2 regions of the Pradoshia sp. Z3_51 genome follow, and region 1 is predicted to be linked to the other one. Evidence: predicted binding sites of a transcription regulator. Region 1 holds the regulator's gene; the other holds the start of a gene.

What was found. The regulator Rex, encoded in region 1, represses fermentation and respiration genes when NADH is low (regulators of the CRP and FNR family bind a similar motif). The targets are predictions, from matches to a motif close to TTGTGAAATATTTCACAA.
Region 2: the regulator Rex is predicted to act here: its motif matches at 6,080-6,097, upstream of AC4BHA_RS04420 (formate/nitrite transporter family protein).

The regions. Positions count from the first base shown of each region.
Region 1 covers NZ_JBZAJC010000012.1:79,445-87,308, reverse strand. The annotation lists gene tsaB (tRNA (adenosine(37)-N6)-threonylcarbamoyltransferase complex dimerization subunit type 1 TsaB) at 1-79, shown strand, start outside; gene rimI (ribosomal protein S18-alanine N-acetyltransferase) at 79-531, shown strand; gene tsaD (tRNA (adenosine(37)-N6)-threonylcarbamoyltransferase complex transferase subunit TsaD) at 525-1,544, shown strand; gene AC4BHA_RS16520 (ABC-F family ATP-binding cassette domain-containing protein) at 1,920-3,842, opposite strand; gene AC4BHA_RS16515 (redox-sensing transcriptional repressor Rex) at 4,482-5,141, shown strand; gene AC4BHA_RS16510 (YdiK family protein) at 5,178-5,390, opposite strand; gene AC4BHA_RS16505 (CPBP family intramembrane glutamic endopeptidase) at 5,387-6,118, opposite strand; gene groES (co-chaperone GroES) at 6,419-6,703, shown strand; gene groL (chaperonin GroEL) at 6,761-7,864, shown strand, end outside.
Region 2 covers NZ_JBZAJC010000002.1:163,286-171,149, forward strand. The annotation lists gene AC4BHA_RS04405 (Bax inhibitor-1/YccA family protein) at 1-48, opposite strand, end outside; gene AC4BHA_RS04410 (metallophosphoesterase family protein) at 308-1,573, shown strand; gene AC4BHA_RS04415 (AAA family ATPase) at 1,577-5,107, shown strand; gene AC4BHA_RS04420 (formate/nitrite transporter family protein) at 5,168-6,004, opposite strand; gene AC4BHA_RS04425 (peptide chain release factor 3) at 6,607-7,864, shown strand, end outside.

The sequences.
Region 1 (7,864 bases):
CTTTGTCCCCAATTACGTACGTTTAGCAGAAGCTGAGGCGAAATGGTTAGAAGCTCAAGAGAAACAGAGGGAAGAGTAATGAATCAGACGATTACATTTCGTAAGATGACTATAGAGGATCTTGATAGTGTGATTGAGGTAGAGCATGCTTCTTTTACTTTGCCATGGAGCAAAGAAGCTTTTTATAATGAGCTGATGAACAATCAATATGCGTATTATTTGGTAGCAGAGGACCAGGGGAAAGTAATTGGTTATTGCGGTACTTGGTTCATCCTCGATGAGGGCCATATCACGAATATTGCCGTATTGCCGGAATGGAGAGGCAAAAAAATCGGGGAAGAATTAATGGTACGTATGTTGGGCAAGGCACAAAGCATGGGAGTGAAAAGAATGACTCTCGAGGTACGGATCGGAAACCAAACTGCTCAAAGTCTCTATCGAAAATTGGGCTTTAAAGACGGTGGCATAAGAAAGTTTTATTATACAGACAATATGGAAGATGCATTAGTAATGTGGGTGGAATTATGGTGAATAAAGAAAATCAAATCATATTAGGTATAGAAACCAGCTGTGATGAAACCGCAGCAGCAGTAATAAAAAATGGCCGAGAAATTCTTTCAAATGTTGTAGCTTCTCAAATCGAGAGCCATAAACGTTTTGGTGGAGTCGTTCCTGAAATTGCTTCAAGGCATCATGTTGAAGCAATTACCCTTGTAGTTGAAGAGGCATTGGAGAAAGCAGAAATCTCTTGGGATGATCTTGATGGAATTGCGGTTACTGAAGGTCCTGGGTTAGTGGGAGCTCTCTTAATAGGCGTAAATGCGGCAAAAGCATTGGCTTTTGCTCATGGAATTCCACTTATTAATGTACATCATATCGCTGGACATATATATGCAAACAGAATTCTCACTGAGTTTTCCTTTCCCCTCCTTGCATTGGTTGTATCCGGTGGCCATACGGAGCTGGTGTTGATGAAGGAGCATGGAGCTTTTGACGTTATAGGGGAAACAAGAGATGATGCAGCCGGTGAAGCATATGATAAAGTAGCTCGTACGCTAAAGCTACCTTATCCGGGCGGCCCTCATATTGATCGACTGGCGCATGAAGGTCAGCCAACAGTTAAACTGCCTCGTGCATGGCTAGAAGAGGATTCATATGATTTCAGTTTCAGCGGATTAAAATCGGCTGTTATAAATACATTGCATAATGCCAACCAAAAAGGTGAAGTGTTAGCTCCTGAGGATCTGGCTTGCAGCTTTCAGGAAAGTGTAATTGATGTCTTAGTAACTAAAACCGTAAAAGCAGCAGAAGAGTTCCAGGTGAAACAAGTACTGTTAGCCGGCGGGGTTGCTGCCAATAAAGGATTAAGAACTAAATTAGAAAAAGCTTTTATAGACAAAAAGGAAGTAGAATTGATTATACCTCCACTTTATTTATGTACAGATAATGCAGCAATGATTGCTGCAGCAGGTAGTATTGCATTTGAAAAAGGCAAACGAGCTGCCATGGACTTAAATGCAAATCCAGGATTGATATTGGAATAAAAAATGAGGCTGGGACATAACTAAATTTGCTGTGTCCAAAACCGAACGATGTATTGAATTTTTATTAAACTAAATAGAAAAAGCCGAACTATTATTAATAATGCTTAAACTGCACTTTATAATAGTTCGGCTTTTTTAGTTGCTGGAAACCTTTTGTCCCAGCCTTATTTTATTGGTAAAAAAATTGATTGAAAAGTAAAAGCACTCGAATAATTGTGGATAACTACATGTTATCAACAGATTCTGTGGATAAAAGATTTGAAATCTGTGGATAATGTGGAAAAATCAAAACAAACCTTATTTTATAACTTTTTTAATGTGGATAAAAATGTTGATAAAAACCAAGTCATCCCTAACTTGGTTTTTTATCTTGATTTATTCGTCTTGTAGAGAAGTCCACTCTTCCATTAATGCTTCCAATTCTTCTTCAGTTGCTGTAAGAGTTGTCTGGATTTCCAATGATTTCTCATGGTCCTGATAGATTTCCGGATCACATAATTGTGTATTTAAATCGGATATCCGTGTATCAAGTTCTTCAATGGTAGTTTCAATTTCTGCGATACGTCTTTGGCGTTGGCGCTCTTTCTTTTTAAGCTCCTTGTCCTCCTGATAAGTAGTTTTATCTGAAACAGGGCGATTGTTGGAGATAGAATCCGCTGGTTTTTCCAGTTCAGCGAGTTCCGCTTGTTCTTGTTTTTTCTGAATATAGTAGTCATAATCTCCCAAGTATTCAATTGTACCATCTGCTTTCATTTCCAATACTTTATCGGCAATTCGATTGATAAAGTAACGGTCATGGGATACAAAGAGGAGAGTGCCTGAATAATCAACCAGTGCATTTTCAAGCACTAATTTACTGTCCAAATCCAAGTGGTTGGTCGGCTCATCTAAAATTAAAAGGTTGGCTTTTTGCATCATTAATTTTGAAAGAGCCAGCCGTGCTTTTTCACCACCGCTCAAGGTAGAGACAGTTTTCATTACATCGTCTCCGCTGAATAGAAAGTTCCCTAATATGGATCGGATATCCTTTTCAGGTTGGTTGGGGAAGTCATCCCACAACTCATTTAGCACAGTTTTGTTGGACGATAGATTAGCCTGCTCTTGATCATAATATCCGAGTGTCACATTGGCACCGAGCTGAAAGTCTCCATGCAAAGCTGGAATTCTGTCAATCAATGTTTTTAATAAAGTAGATTTCCCTACTCCATTCGGACCAATCAGTGCAATGCTTTCTCCTCTAGTTATTCTAAAGTTCAAGTGGCTGGCGACAGGTGCTTCATATCCAATAGACAAATCATTTGCATGAAGGACTTCATTACCACTTTGCCTTTCAATCTCAAAGGTAAAATTAGCTGATTTTTCATCGCCCAAGGGCCGATCCATCACTTCCATACGCTGCAGGGCCTTTTGCCGGCTCTGGGCCCGTTTAGTTGTAGATGCTCTGGCCATGTTTCTTTGGACAAAATCTTTTAATTTTGCAATCTCATCCTGCTGCTTTTCATAAAGCTTTGCATTACGTTCATATTCCTCTGCCTTTTGCTCTAAGTATCTGCTGTAATTCCCTGTATATTTCTTAATTGATGTTCGGGAAAGCTCCATGACTTGATGGACAACCTTATCAAGAAAATAACGATCATGGGAAACAATGAGGATAGCTCCAGGATATGATTGAAGGTAGCCTTCGAGCCAGCCTAATGTATCGATATCAAGATGGTTGGTCGGCTCGTCCAGAATCAGTAAATCAGGTTTCGTTAATAATAATTTACCTAGTGCAAGCCTGGTTTTTTGGCCGCCGCTTAAGGAATTAATAGATGTAGTATAATCATAATCTGAGAAACGCAAACCGTGTAAAACAGAACGTACATCTGCTTCCATTTGGTAACCGCCAGAATTTTTAAATTCCTCCTGGAGACGATCGTAATCTTTTAATACCCGGTTATATTTTTGTTCATCATTGTAGACAGAAGGATCAGCCATAGATTTTTCCAATAATCTCAATTCATCTTCTTGTTTTTGTAAGCCTTCAAAAACAGAGATCATTTCATCCCAAATAGAGCGGTCGGATTGAAGACCGGTATTCTGAGCCAAATAACCAATCGAAACATCTTTTGGCTTATAGATCTCGCCACTGTCATGTGAAAGGTGCCCGGCAATAATTTTAAGCAGGGTAGATTTACCGGCACCGTTTCTGCCAACAAGTGCAATACGGTCTTTCGTTTGAACTTCGAGCTTAATTGTAGATAAAATTGCTTCAGCTCCATAATATTTGGATACATTATTAACTTGTAAAATAATCATATTCTCACCTCAAGAAGTACATACCTTAAGTGTAGCCTACTCTTGATAAGCACCGCAACTTAATAGAAAATTTGTGAATACTCACACAAAAATTACCAAAAATGATAGAAATATTATAGAATAGGAATAGGAGAATAAACTTTCAGTGAATTTACGTGCTTTATTAATCAGGAAAGATCCCATATGATTGGTATCGCGGAGGTAACCTGGAAACAATCAGAACCGCTAGTCCTAGTATTTTGCTCGAATATAAAATTAACGAATCATTGATAAAAAAGCGGCGTATTATACATAGCTAAGATAGTTAGAATTATGGTAGTGAAGAAAACTTCTGATATAATTTCTATGTGGTACCCGGGCACTCCAAGGATTAGATATTGATTTTATATGGAAAAAAGCTGAAAATATGAATAGATTAATTATTCGTATAATCTTAAAAACGAAAGTAAGAAATAACAGCTGTTTCAGCAATACTTGATTAACCTTATATGTTATGTGCAAAGCAATCGAAAAATCAATGGTTATTGAAGGAAACTATTTTCATTGGAAAACCGGGGGGTAAAACCAGTCGGGATTATCAAAGGCAGTTTTGATATATGGAGTAACGATTGACAAGAAAGAATAGGGAGAAGGGAATTAATTTTGCAGGAAAATACTAAAATACCGCAGGCTACAGCCAAACGACTTCCATTATATTATCGTTTTATACAAAATCTACACGCGTCAGGAAAACTACGAGTTTCTTCCGCAGAACTAAGTGAAGCTGTTAAAGTAGATTCAGCTACTATACGAAGAGATTTCTCGTACTTTGGTGCTTTAGGTAAAAAAGGGTATGGTTACAATGTTAATTATCTATTATCCTTCTTTAGAAAAACTCTCGATCAAGATGAGATTACAAAGGTAGCTCTAATTGGAGTCGGGAATCTAGGTACAGCTTTCTTAAATTATAATTTTATGAAAAATAATAATACAAAGATTGAAATGGCGTTTGATGTTTCTCCTGATAAAGTAGGAACCCTTATAGGGGATGTTCCGCTCTATCATATGGATGAACTGGAGAAAAAACTTGAAAAGCAAGATATTAGTGTAGCTATTTTAACAGTTCCATCACAGGTTGCCCAATCTATTACAGATCGTTTAGTGGCTGCGAACATTAAGGCTATTTTAAACTTTACACCGGCACGTCTGAATGTGCCAGACAGCATTCGTGTCCATCATATTGACCTTGCAGTCGAATTGCAATCATTAGTATATTTTCTTAAACATTATCCATCCGGAAATACGGAAGATACAGAATAAAAAATCTCGAAGGTTTTCCCTCCGAGATTTTTTTTGTTATTCTTTTGGTTTTTCACTTTTCATTTTCTTTATTTGCTTATGAATCATCACCAAGCGGATTCCTGAACCAACATCAAGTGTAGCCAGTATGATCAGGAAATAGGTAAAGAAATCCCAACCGCTGCGTGATACATTTTGAACAGCAAAAAATATAAAAATAGCACCTAAAATTAAGTAAGTCGTTGCCATATACAACGGTGAACGTCTCATAACAAACCTCCGATAAAGCTTTGAACTTTATTAAGCTCTTCCATATTTTTTAATATATCATCTTTGTAAAGTGATTGTACGATTACAACTAATGTATTCATAGTAATGTGGGCAAAAATAGGAACAAGGATTCTCTTTGTTTTAACATATAAATAAGCAAATGTGAATCCCATTGCTGTATAAAGCAGGATATGTACAAATTCCATGTGAGCAACGGCAAAGATCAGTGAACTGATTAACGCGCTCAGGAAGAAATTCAATCGCTTGTGTAATGTGCCAAAGATAATTTTCCTAAAGACAATCTCTTCTAAAAATGGCCCAAGTACAGAACTGACTACCATAACAAGCGGTACTGCCTCAATGAGACCGAGTATATTCTGTGTATTTTCAGACCCGGTAGGAATACCAATAATTCGTTCGATATTACCAGCTATAGATTGTGAAAACAAAGCAAGAAATACTCCGCCAATTGCCCAGCCGATCGAAGCTCCCACACTTGCCTGATCGCCTAAGCTTCTATTATTTTTTTCATATCTCAGTAGGACTAGAGTAATGATAGAAGCCAGAATAAAGCTTATAACAATCCAATACCCTGCAGCCAATACTTCTATCCGTTCCGCGGGGATATTCGTGTTCGATAAGAAAACCAGCATAATTGGGATACCAAGAATAGAAGAAAATTGCATGGCAATATAGGTAATGAGAATTGACCAGTAATATTTTTTCAAATAGAAAAACTCCCTTAATCTTTTATATAGATATTAGATTGCGCATATCTTTAATTTTAACCGTTTTTACCTCATAGTTACAATTGCGAAACATTTTCCTTCTCTTCATCTACCAAACTGAAATAAAAAGGATATTTAGACCTTATTTGGGTAAGATAAATAAATGGTGATAAAATTTAAAAATTTTAACTAATATTACTTGCAAATCATTGGTTCTTTATTTAAACTATAAATTGTGTTAGCACTCAACGATGATGAGTGCTAATAAAAATGGAGATAACTTTAAGGAGGTAGTTTTACTTGTTAAAGCCACTAGGAGATCGCGTTGTGATTGAACTTGTCGCACAAGAGGAAAAAACTGCAAGCGGCATCGTGTTACCAGACACTGCCAAAGAAAAACCATCTGAAGGCAAAATTGTAGCGGTAGGAACAGGCCGTGTCCTTGAGAATGGTGAGCGAGTAGGATTGGAAGTATCTGAAGGCGATCATATTATCTTCTCTAAATATTCAGGTACAGAAATTAAATACGAAGGTAAAGAATACTTAATTTTACGTGAAAGCGACATTTTGGCCGTTATTGCTTAACGAAAATGTCGATTAAAAAATAAGACATAACAAAAAAATCGAGGAGGTAATTTACGTATGGCAAAAGATATTAAATTTAGTGAAGAAGCTCGCCGCGCTATGTTACGTGGGGTAGATGCATTAGCTGATACAGTAAAAGTTACACTTGGACCAAAAGGACGTAACGTTGTTCTTGAAAAGAAATTCGGTTCCCCACTTATCACAAATGATGGTGTAACAATCGCAAAAGAAATCGAGCTTGAAGACGCGTTTGAAAACATGGGTGCTAAATTGGTTGCAGAAGTAGCAAGCAAAACAAATGAAATTGCTGGTGACGGTACAACTACTGCAACAGTTCTTGCCCAAGCTATGATTCGTGAAGGATTGAAAAACGTAACAGCTGGCGCTAACCCAATGGGCGTTCGTAAAGGGATTGAAAAAGCTGTTTCTGTTGCAATTGAAGAATTACAAGCAATCTCCAAACCAATCGAAGGCAAAGAATCCATTGCACAAGTTGCTGCGATTTCTTCTGCTGACGAAGAAGTTGGCGCTCTAATTGCTGAAGCAATGGAACGCGTTGGTAACGACGGAGTTATCACAATCGAAGAATCCAAAGGATTTACAACTGAACTAGATGTAGTAGAAGGTATGCAATTCGACCGTGGATATTCTTCTCCATACATGGTAACAGATTCCGATAAAATGGAAGCTGTACTAGAAAATCCATACATCTTGATCACAGATAAGAAAATCTCTAACATCCAGGAAGTACTTCCTGTCCTTGAACAAGTTGTTCAACAAGGTAAACCTTTATTGCTAATCGCTGAGGATGTTGAAGGTGAAGCACAAGCAACTCTAGTTGTGAACAAACTTCGCGGAACATTCAATGCAGTAGCTGTTAAAGCTCCTGGATTCGGTGACCGTCGTAAAGCTATGCTTGAAGACATCGCTGCATTAACTGGCGGTGAAGTAATCACTGAAGAACTAGGCCGTGACCTTAAATCTGCTACATTAACTTCTCTTGGACGCGCTGCGAAAGTTGTTGTTACAAAAGAAACAACTACAATCGTTGAAGGTGCTGGAGAAACTAGCGAAATCGGTGCACGTATCAATCAAATTCGTTCCCAATTAGAAGAAACTACTTCTGAATTTGATAAAGAAAAATTACAAGAGCGTCTTGCT
Region 2 (7,864 bases), on a different contig from region 1:
GATAACGGCTGGAATGTGATATTTATTGGTTTCCGTATATGAATTCATTTATTTACCTCTCCTTTTATTTATCATATATGTATCTACGATTAACTATATCAAAGGTTTCAAGGAATATCCTGATTTTTACATAGAAATAGTAGAGACAAATACAAATGGATTTTATATAATAAAAATAAGAACATTTGTTCTTTTTGGTAGGTGTTGTATATAGCTGTGAATATTTGGGAGTGTTAGGTTCAGGGCTCTAGTGTATACCATTTTATGCTATTCTATGATTATGAGGATGAGGAAAGGGGGAGACTTTGTGAACTTTACATTTATCCATGCTGCTGATATCCATTTAGATAGTCCATTAAAAGGTTTATCAAGATATGAAGGAGCACCAGTCGAAAAGTTGCGCAGTGCTACCAGAGATGCATTTAAAAATATGATTGATTTTGCTATTAAAGAAAAAGTGCATTTCATCATTATTGCAGGTGATTTATATGATGGGGATTGGAAGGATTACAATACAGGTCTCTTTTTTGCAAACGAAATGGCAAGGCTAAAAATGCATCAAATCCCTGTTTATATGATTAAAGGGAATCATGATGCAGCAAGTATCATTACTAAAGAAATAAAACTTCCTGATAATGTTTATATTTTTGATGATAAAAAATGCAAAAGTATGTTTATAGATGAACTTGGAGTGGCCCTACATGGTCAAGGATTTTCAACACGTGCTGTAACAGATAATCTTGCTAAAAGCTATCCGCAAAAGGAAGATGGATATTTCAATATTGGGATTTTGCATACATCGGCAGTAGGCCGGGAAGGACATGAGAATTATGCCCCCTGTTCCATAGAGGACATGAAGGGGAAAGAATATGACTATTGGGCTCTTGGGCATATTCATAAACGGGAGTTTTTATGTGAGAAAAACCCAGTCATTCTCTTTCCAGGCAATATTCAAAGCCGGCACAGCAAAGAGACAGGTCCAAAAGGATGTTCCTTGATTAAAGTTAGCGATGGTCAGATACAGGAATTAAATCATATATCACTGGATGTATTACGCTGGGAGATCATTGAGATAGATGCGACCCCCCTTGGTGATTACGATCAATTTCTCCAGAAAATCGAAGAGCAGCTGGAAAATTACCTAGATACTGCAGATGGTAGAATGCTCGCAGCCAGAGTAGTCGTCAGTGGCAATACTTCTTTATATCAGGAGCTTATGAAAAATAAAGAAAAAGTATTAAATGACATTAGATCTGCAGCTTTTGCCGTTGGACATGGGCAAATATGGATAGAGAAAATAAAGAATAAAACGGCTCCACCGTTAGAGTCCAATCATTTCTCTGATGAAAATAACCCAGTGACCTCCATTTTTAACTGGCTTGAGAAAAGTGATATGGATGAATTGCTCGAAGATGTAAGAAAAGAGTTTTCTGCGATTACTAACGTATTACCGACCGATTTAAAAAGAGGAGAGAATATGGTTATTCCTGATTCAGTTGCCATGCTGGAAGAAAAACTGGAGGAAGTTAAACAACTGGTGAGCCTTGAGTTACAAATGGAAGGAGGTAAATAAGGCATGCGTTTTGAAGAGTTAAATCTGACTGCGTTTGGTCATTTTACTGATTACCCGGTTAACTTTCAGCCAAATCAATCTTTACACGTAGTGTATGGAAATAATGAAGCTGGAAAGAGTACTATGCTGCGTTCTATTACTCAACTCTTGTATGGCATTCCGCATAATTCTAAGGATTCATTTTTACATCCCAATTCCAATTTACGTATAAAGGCCCGCCTATCCAATTCATCGGGTAATACTCTGTCCTTCATACGAAGGAAAGGAAAGTCAAAGACCATTCTTAATGAGGCGGGAGAAGCATTACCAGATAATGTTTTATTACCGTATATAAATGTGCTGTCAGAGGAAACATTCCGAAATATGTTTGCACTCAATCATGAAACTTTGCGAGAAGGCGGAGAAGCTTTGCTTGAGTCAAATGGAAGCGTCGGAGAGAGCTTATTTGCTGCAGCTTCAGGGATAAATACAGTAAAGAAAATTATGCAGGAATTTGATTCGGCAAGTAAAGAATTATATAAATCAGGTGGTTCAAAACCAAAAATAAACGAATTATTAAAGAAAGAAAAAGAGTTAACTCGCCGACTTAATGATTCGCAAATGCTCGCCAGACAATGGATGCAGCTGGAGGATGATTATCTTCATGGTAAGAAACAGCTGGATGAATTAAGAGAGCATTACCTCCAGGTAGACGCAACTCTAAAAAAATTATCGAAGTTAAACCAAGCTGCTCCTATTCTTATTGAAAGAGACAGATTAATAGAGCAACAAAAGAGCTTCACTGAAGTTCCGGATTTACCCAACGATTTTAATTTACAAAGAGAAAATGTATTAAATGAATTAAAACATGCTGATGAAAATGCCAAAATATCCAATACAGAAATAATGGCGCTTGAAGAGAAGTTAGCCAAACTGGATATCGATGAAAAACTTTTAACATGTGAGTCTAGGATTCAATCTCTTTTCAGCCAAGTTGGTGCATACGAGAAAGAGAATAAAGACTTACATGTAAATGAGGCAAAGGCTGAGCAGGCACTCAATCGGATGAACGATATTCTCCTTAAGCTGGGCTATAGTAGGGTAGATAGTGTCAATATTGAGGATTTTAGAATTGCCATTTCTCGCAAAGAAAAAATCCGTATGCTTTATAAGCAATATGGGATTTTACATGAAACGATAAAAGAAATAAATAAACGACATGAAAGTCTAAAGGAAACTGTTGCTTTAAAGCGTGCGGAATTGGAAGGTTTTGGAGAAGTAAAGAATATTGCCAAGCTTAAACTTGTGCTTGACCATGCCCAGATAGAAGGAAATATTGAAAAAACCATAGATGTTTTATCAGAGGAAATGAAGGATCTTAAAGACAAATCAATGGAAGAGCTAAACTATTTACCACTATGGGATGGTTCGGTAGAGGAGTTTGATTCCTTTTACATTTCCATTTTAGAAGAAACTATTAATCAGTACATCGGGCAACTTGAAAGATTTAATGAAGATAAAACAAATTTAGAGCGCAGTATTAAGGTTGAAAAAACGATTATTTTGGAAGCGGAGAAATCGATTGCTGAATTAGAAGCCTTGTCTGTTATTCCTACAGAAGATGATTTAGAGAGAACCCGTCAGATTCGCGACCATGGTTGGAGCTTAATTAAGAATAAACTTAAAGGTGAAGACATTGATCGTGAAGCAATTAAGGAATACTGCAGTCAGCAAGAGGTAGAAGAAAAATTTGAGCATGATTTAAAAACAACGGATGAACTTTCAGATACTATGTGGAAAGAATCTGCAAAGGTGGGCATGAAGAATAAGTCGTTGCAGGATATAAAGAGATCTGAAACCAAAATTGCAGCTGCAGAGACACAGCTGCAGTTCCTTAAAGATGAGATGAATCTGTTTTTTCAACAGTGGAATGAGCTATGGCAGCCGTTCGGTATTGAGCCATTATCGCCAACTGAAATGAAAGAATGGGTAAGAAAATACACGGTTATTAAGCAGAATCAAGGCGAATATAAAAAGAAACAGAAACTTTGGGATGAGCTGACAGAAAAACGATTGGCTATCAAAAGCCGTTTATACCTTGCCCTGTCAGAAGTAATCGATGATCTAGATACTCAAGTGTCAGAATGGACACTCACAGACTTAATAAGAGAAGCAAATAGAGTAGTCCATTTAGCAACAGAGCGTTTCAATGAGAAGAATTCATTGGAAAAAGAGTGGAAGAGCAAGGCTGCTGATCTTAAACAAATCGAGCAGGAGCTGGCGAGCAAGCAAAGTGAATTAGTCAATTGGAGAGAAGCATGGGAGGATGCTACTAAACCCTTGCAAGTTGAAAGTCAGGCTCCGATTGATTACACAATGGAAAGGCTTGATAAGTACAATGAATTGACTACTACGTATGATGAATGGGCAGATATCAATAGCAAAGCAAAAGCTGGCATGTTATTTGTACAGGATTATGTAGATCATATCAGAATTGTAGCTAACACGTTACAGTTACCTGAACCAATAAATATCCAATCCTTTATCTATGATTTAACGAATCAGTTGCAGGAGCAGAAAAAGTGTAAGCAAAATCAACTCGAATGGCAAGGACAATTGGATAAACGGAAAAAAGAATATCGGTTAGCGAAGGATAAGAAAGAGATGGCGCTTAATCGTCTTGATGAATTGTTACAGACAGCAAGTGTAAAGACCATCGAGGAAATGCAAATTATTGAAGATAAATATCGACAAAAGCAAAAGCTGTCTGCAGAACTGATCAATCTGGAGAAGGTGTTACTTGAGATTGGCAATGGCTTATCGATTCAAGAAATGAAGGATGAAATAGACAAGCTTGATTTAGATTTTATGGAAAGTGAAATGGCAGAATTAAAGGCAGAGCTTGCAGATTTGGAAGAGAAAAGAACGGAACAGAACCAAATCTTTGGTGTATGCAGAAAAGAATATGAAGAAAAGATTAAGGGAAATTCATATGCAGCTGTTCAGGCCGCAGAAGAAAGAGAAAGTATCCTGGCTGAGCTCGCAGAATTGACCGATCAATATGTCCAAAAAAAATTAGCTACATTTGTATTACAGAAGGGAATAGAATATTTCCGTTCCGAAAATCAAAATCCGATTTTAACAAAAGCATCAAAACTGTTTGCAAAATTAACACTGAACTCCTTTGAAGGATTGACTGTTGATTATAATGAAAAGGATGAAGAAGTACTACTGGGTTTAAGAAATAACGAGAAAATTGGAATAGACGCGATGAGTGATGGAACAAAAGATCAATTGTATTTATCCTTAAGAGTTGCAAGCATAGAAAAATATTGTGAGGAAAATGAACCTATTCCATTTATTGTCGATGATATTCTTGTTCACTTTGATAATGAACGTTCAAAAATTACGTTATCTATCTTAAAAGAATTATCGAAAAAAACTCAAGTTATCTTTTTCACTCATCATTATCATTTATTGGATTTGTTGGAGGAAACATTGTCGCATGAGGAGTATCAATTGATTCACATTCATAAAGAGGCCGTCATGAGCTGAAATTAAAAGAAGACCAATTCAAACTTTATGAATTGGTCTTCTTTTTCTTGGTTCACTTTATTATTTTGTATTTTCTTTCTCAGTGATTTCAGAGATTTTATTCATGTTGTCCTGTAATTGAAGCTTTGTGCTTGATTTACTTAAGAACTGATATAACATTCCTACAAATATTGCTCCACCGACAATATTACCCAAAGTAACAGGAATCAAATTGTAGATGGCATTTCCGATTGTAATGGTATCAGGATGTGGTGATACTAATGCAATTGAGAATAATGATAAGTTTGCAATGCTATGTTCAAAGCCTGATGAGAAGAATAAAAATACAACTGCAATCATCATTGCCATTTTAGCTCCGTCACCTTTTACTTGGCTAGGCAAGTAACAAGCTAAACAAACAAGCCAGTTACAAAGGATTCCTTTAAAGAATAAAGCTGAAACAGATCCATGCATTTTATAAGAAACAATTTCGTGCATTAAATGCTCGTTTGGAATGTGGCTGAATATGCCTGTAAGGTAAAATAAAATGGCAAAGAAGATTGCCCCAACAGCATTGCCAAGATAACAAGCGCCCCAGTTTCGGCCTAAATCTCTGAGAGTTACCTCATTACGCATATAAGCGACAGTGAAATAAGCGGTATTACCGGTAAATAGCTCTGCCCCACCGTAAATAATGAGTATTAATGCGATACCAAAGAAAAGTGCCGGGAATAGGTATGCAAAAGGTGAGTCGGCTACCCTGAAATATTCTCCTGTTCTAAAGCAGGTAATGATTACAAACCCTACAAATATTCCTGCCATCATCGCTCTTAAGAAATAATGAAGAGGAAAATGGTCTAACAGCCTTTTCTTTTTCTTTGCAAGGGCAACTAAATACTGTAATCCTTGTTCTTCCATGATGTTAAATTCCTCCTATGCTGAAAAAACGTCTACTAAATAAACTACTATGACTTCTATAATTAATCAATAAGCTTGTGAAATTATTCACTTTTCTGATAGCCTCTTTTATTCAAATAAGGTAAACTTGCGTAAATCTTGTGATTATCTTCCACCGAATACGGGTAAGGTAAGTATAAGGATGGTGATTATCTTGAAAAGTAAAATCTTAAAAAGAGTTATTGCAGCAGCTGCACCTTTCGTGATCAGCTATATTACAAAAAAATTAACCAATAAGAAAAAAGTAGCTTAAAGGACGGGCAATAATGCTCGTTTTTTTTATGTTATCTTACCTTGCCCCAAAGAATTGCGAAATACTTAAACGGACACTAATTGACTGTAATTCACTACATATGAGAAAATATGACTGTTTGATTAAAACTTATGATTCGCCTATTCACATATTATTTTTTTACATGGTATATTTGATAAGATGGATTTTGATTTTAATAAGAATTGTTAAAGTGGTTATTTTCTTTTTACAACATCAAAGTATCATTGGAGATGTAGATCCAAGATGAATAGATTTATGAAGTTTTACTATATATAAAAGGATGGCTTACATGACAAATTTAAAAGAACAGATAGAATCAAGAAGAACCTTTGCAATTATTTCTCACCCTGACGCAGGTAAAACGACGTTAACAGAAAAGTTGCTCTTATTTGGTGGCGCAATCCGTGACGCTGGAACTGTAAAAGGACGTAAAACCGGTAAATATGCGACAAGCGACTGGATGGAAATTGAGAAGCAGCGTGGAATTTCCGTAACCTCTAGTGTTATGCAGTTTGACTATAATGGGACCCGTGTTAATATCCTCGACACACCTGGACACCAAGATTTCAGTGAAGATACGTACCGTACATTAATGGCTGTTGATAGCGCAGTTATGATTATTGATGCTGCCAAAGGGATTGAAGCACAAACATTGAAATTATTTAAGGTTTGTCGCATGAGAGGAATTCCTATTTTCACATTTATTAATAAAATGGATCGCCAAGGTAAATTGCCGCTTGAGCTATTGGCTGAGTTGGAGGAAGTGCTTGGAATAGAATCCTATCCAATGAACTGGCCAATCGGGATGGGTAAAGACTTCTTCGGTATTTATGACCGTTATTATAACCGAATTGAAATGTTTAAGGCTGAAGATGAAGAGAGATACTTAAAATTGAATGAAGAAGGCGAAGTAGAAGATGAAAATCACTCTATTGTTGAGTCTCCTTTATATGAGCAAACATTGGAAGAAGTGTTATTGTTAAATGAAGCAGGAAATGAATTTTCGCGTGAAAAAGTCAGAAATGGTGAATTAATTCCTGTATTCTTTGGAAGTGCCCTTACTAATTTTGGCGTTCAGACATTTTTGGATACGTATTTAGAGTTTGCGCCAAAGCCTCAGCCAAGACCATCATCCGTGGGGCCGGTTGAACCCGTTCAGGATACTTTTTCAGGATTTATATTTAAAATCCAAGCAAATATGAATCCGATGCACCGTGACCGAATTGCCTTTTTGCGCATTTGCTCAGGTAAGTTTGAACGTGGGATGACTGTTCAATTAAGCCGAACAGGCAAGCCTATGAAACTTAATAATTCAACACAATTTCTTGCAGAGGAAAGAAACAATATTGCTGAAGCAGTAGCAGGAGATATTATCGGATTATATGATACAGGAACCTATCAGATTGGTGATACGCTAACTTCAGGAAAAGAAGCATTTTCTTTCGAACGTCTGCCACAATTTACACCTGAAATGTTTGTACGTGTCAGCGCTAAAAATGTATTAAAACAAAAGCATTTTCACAAGGGAATTAATCAGCTTGTACAGG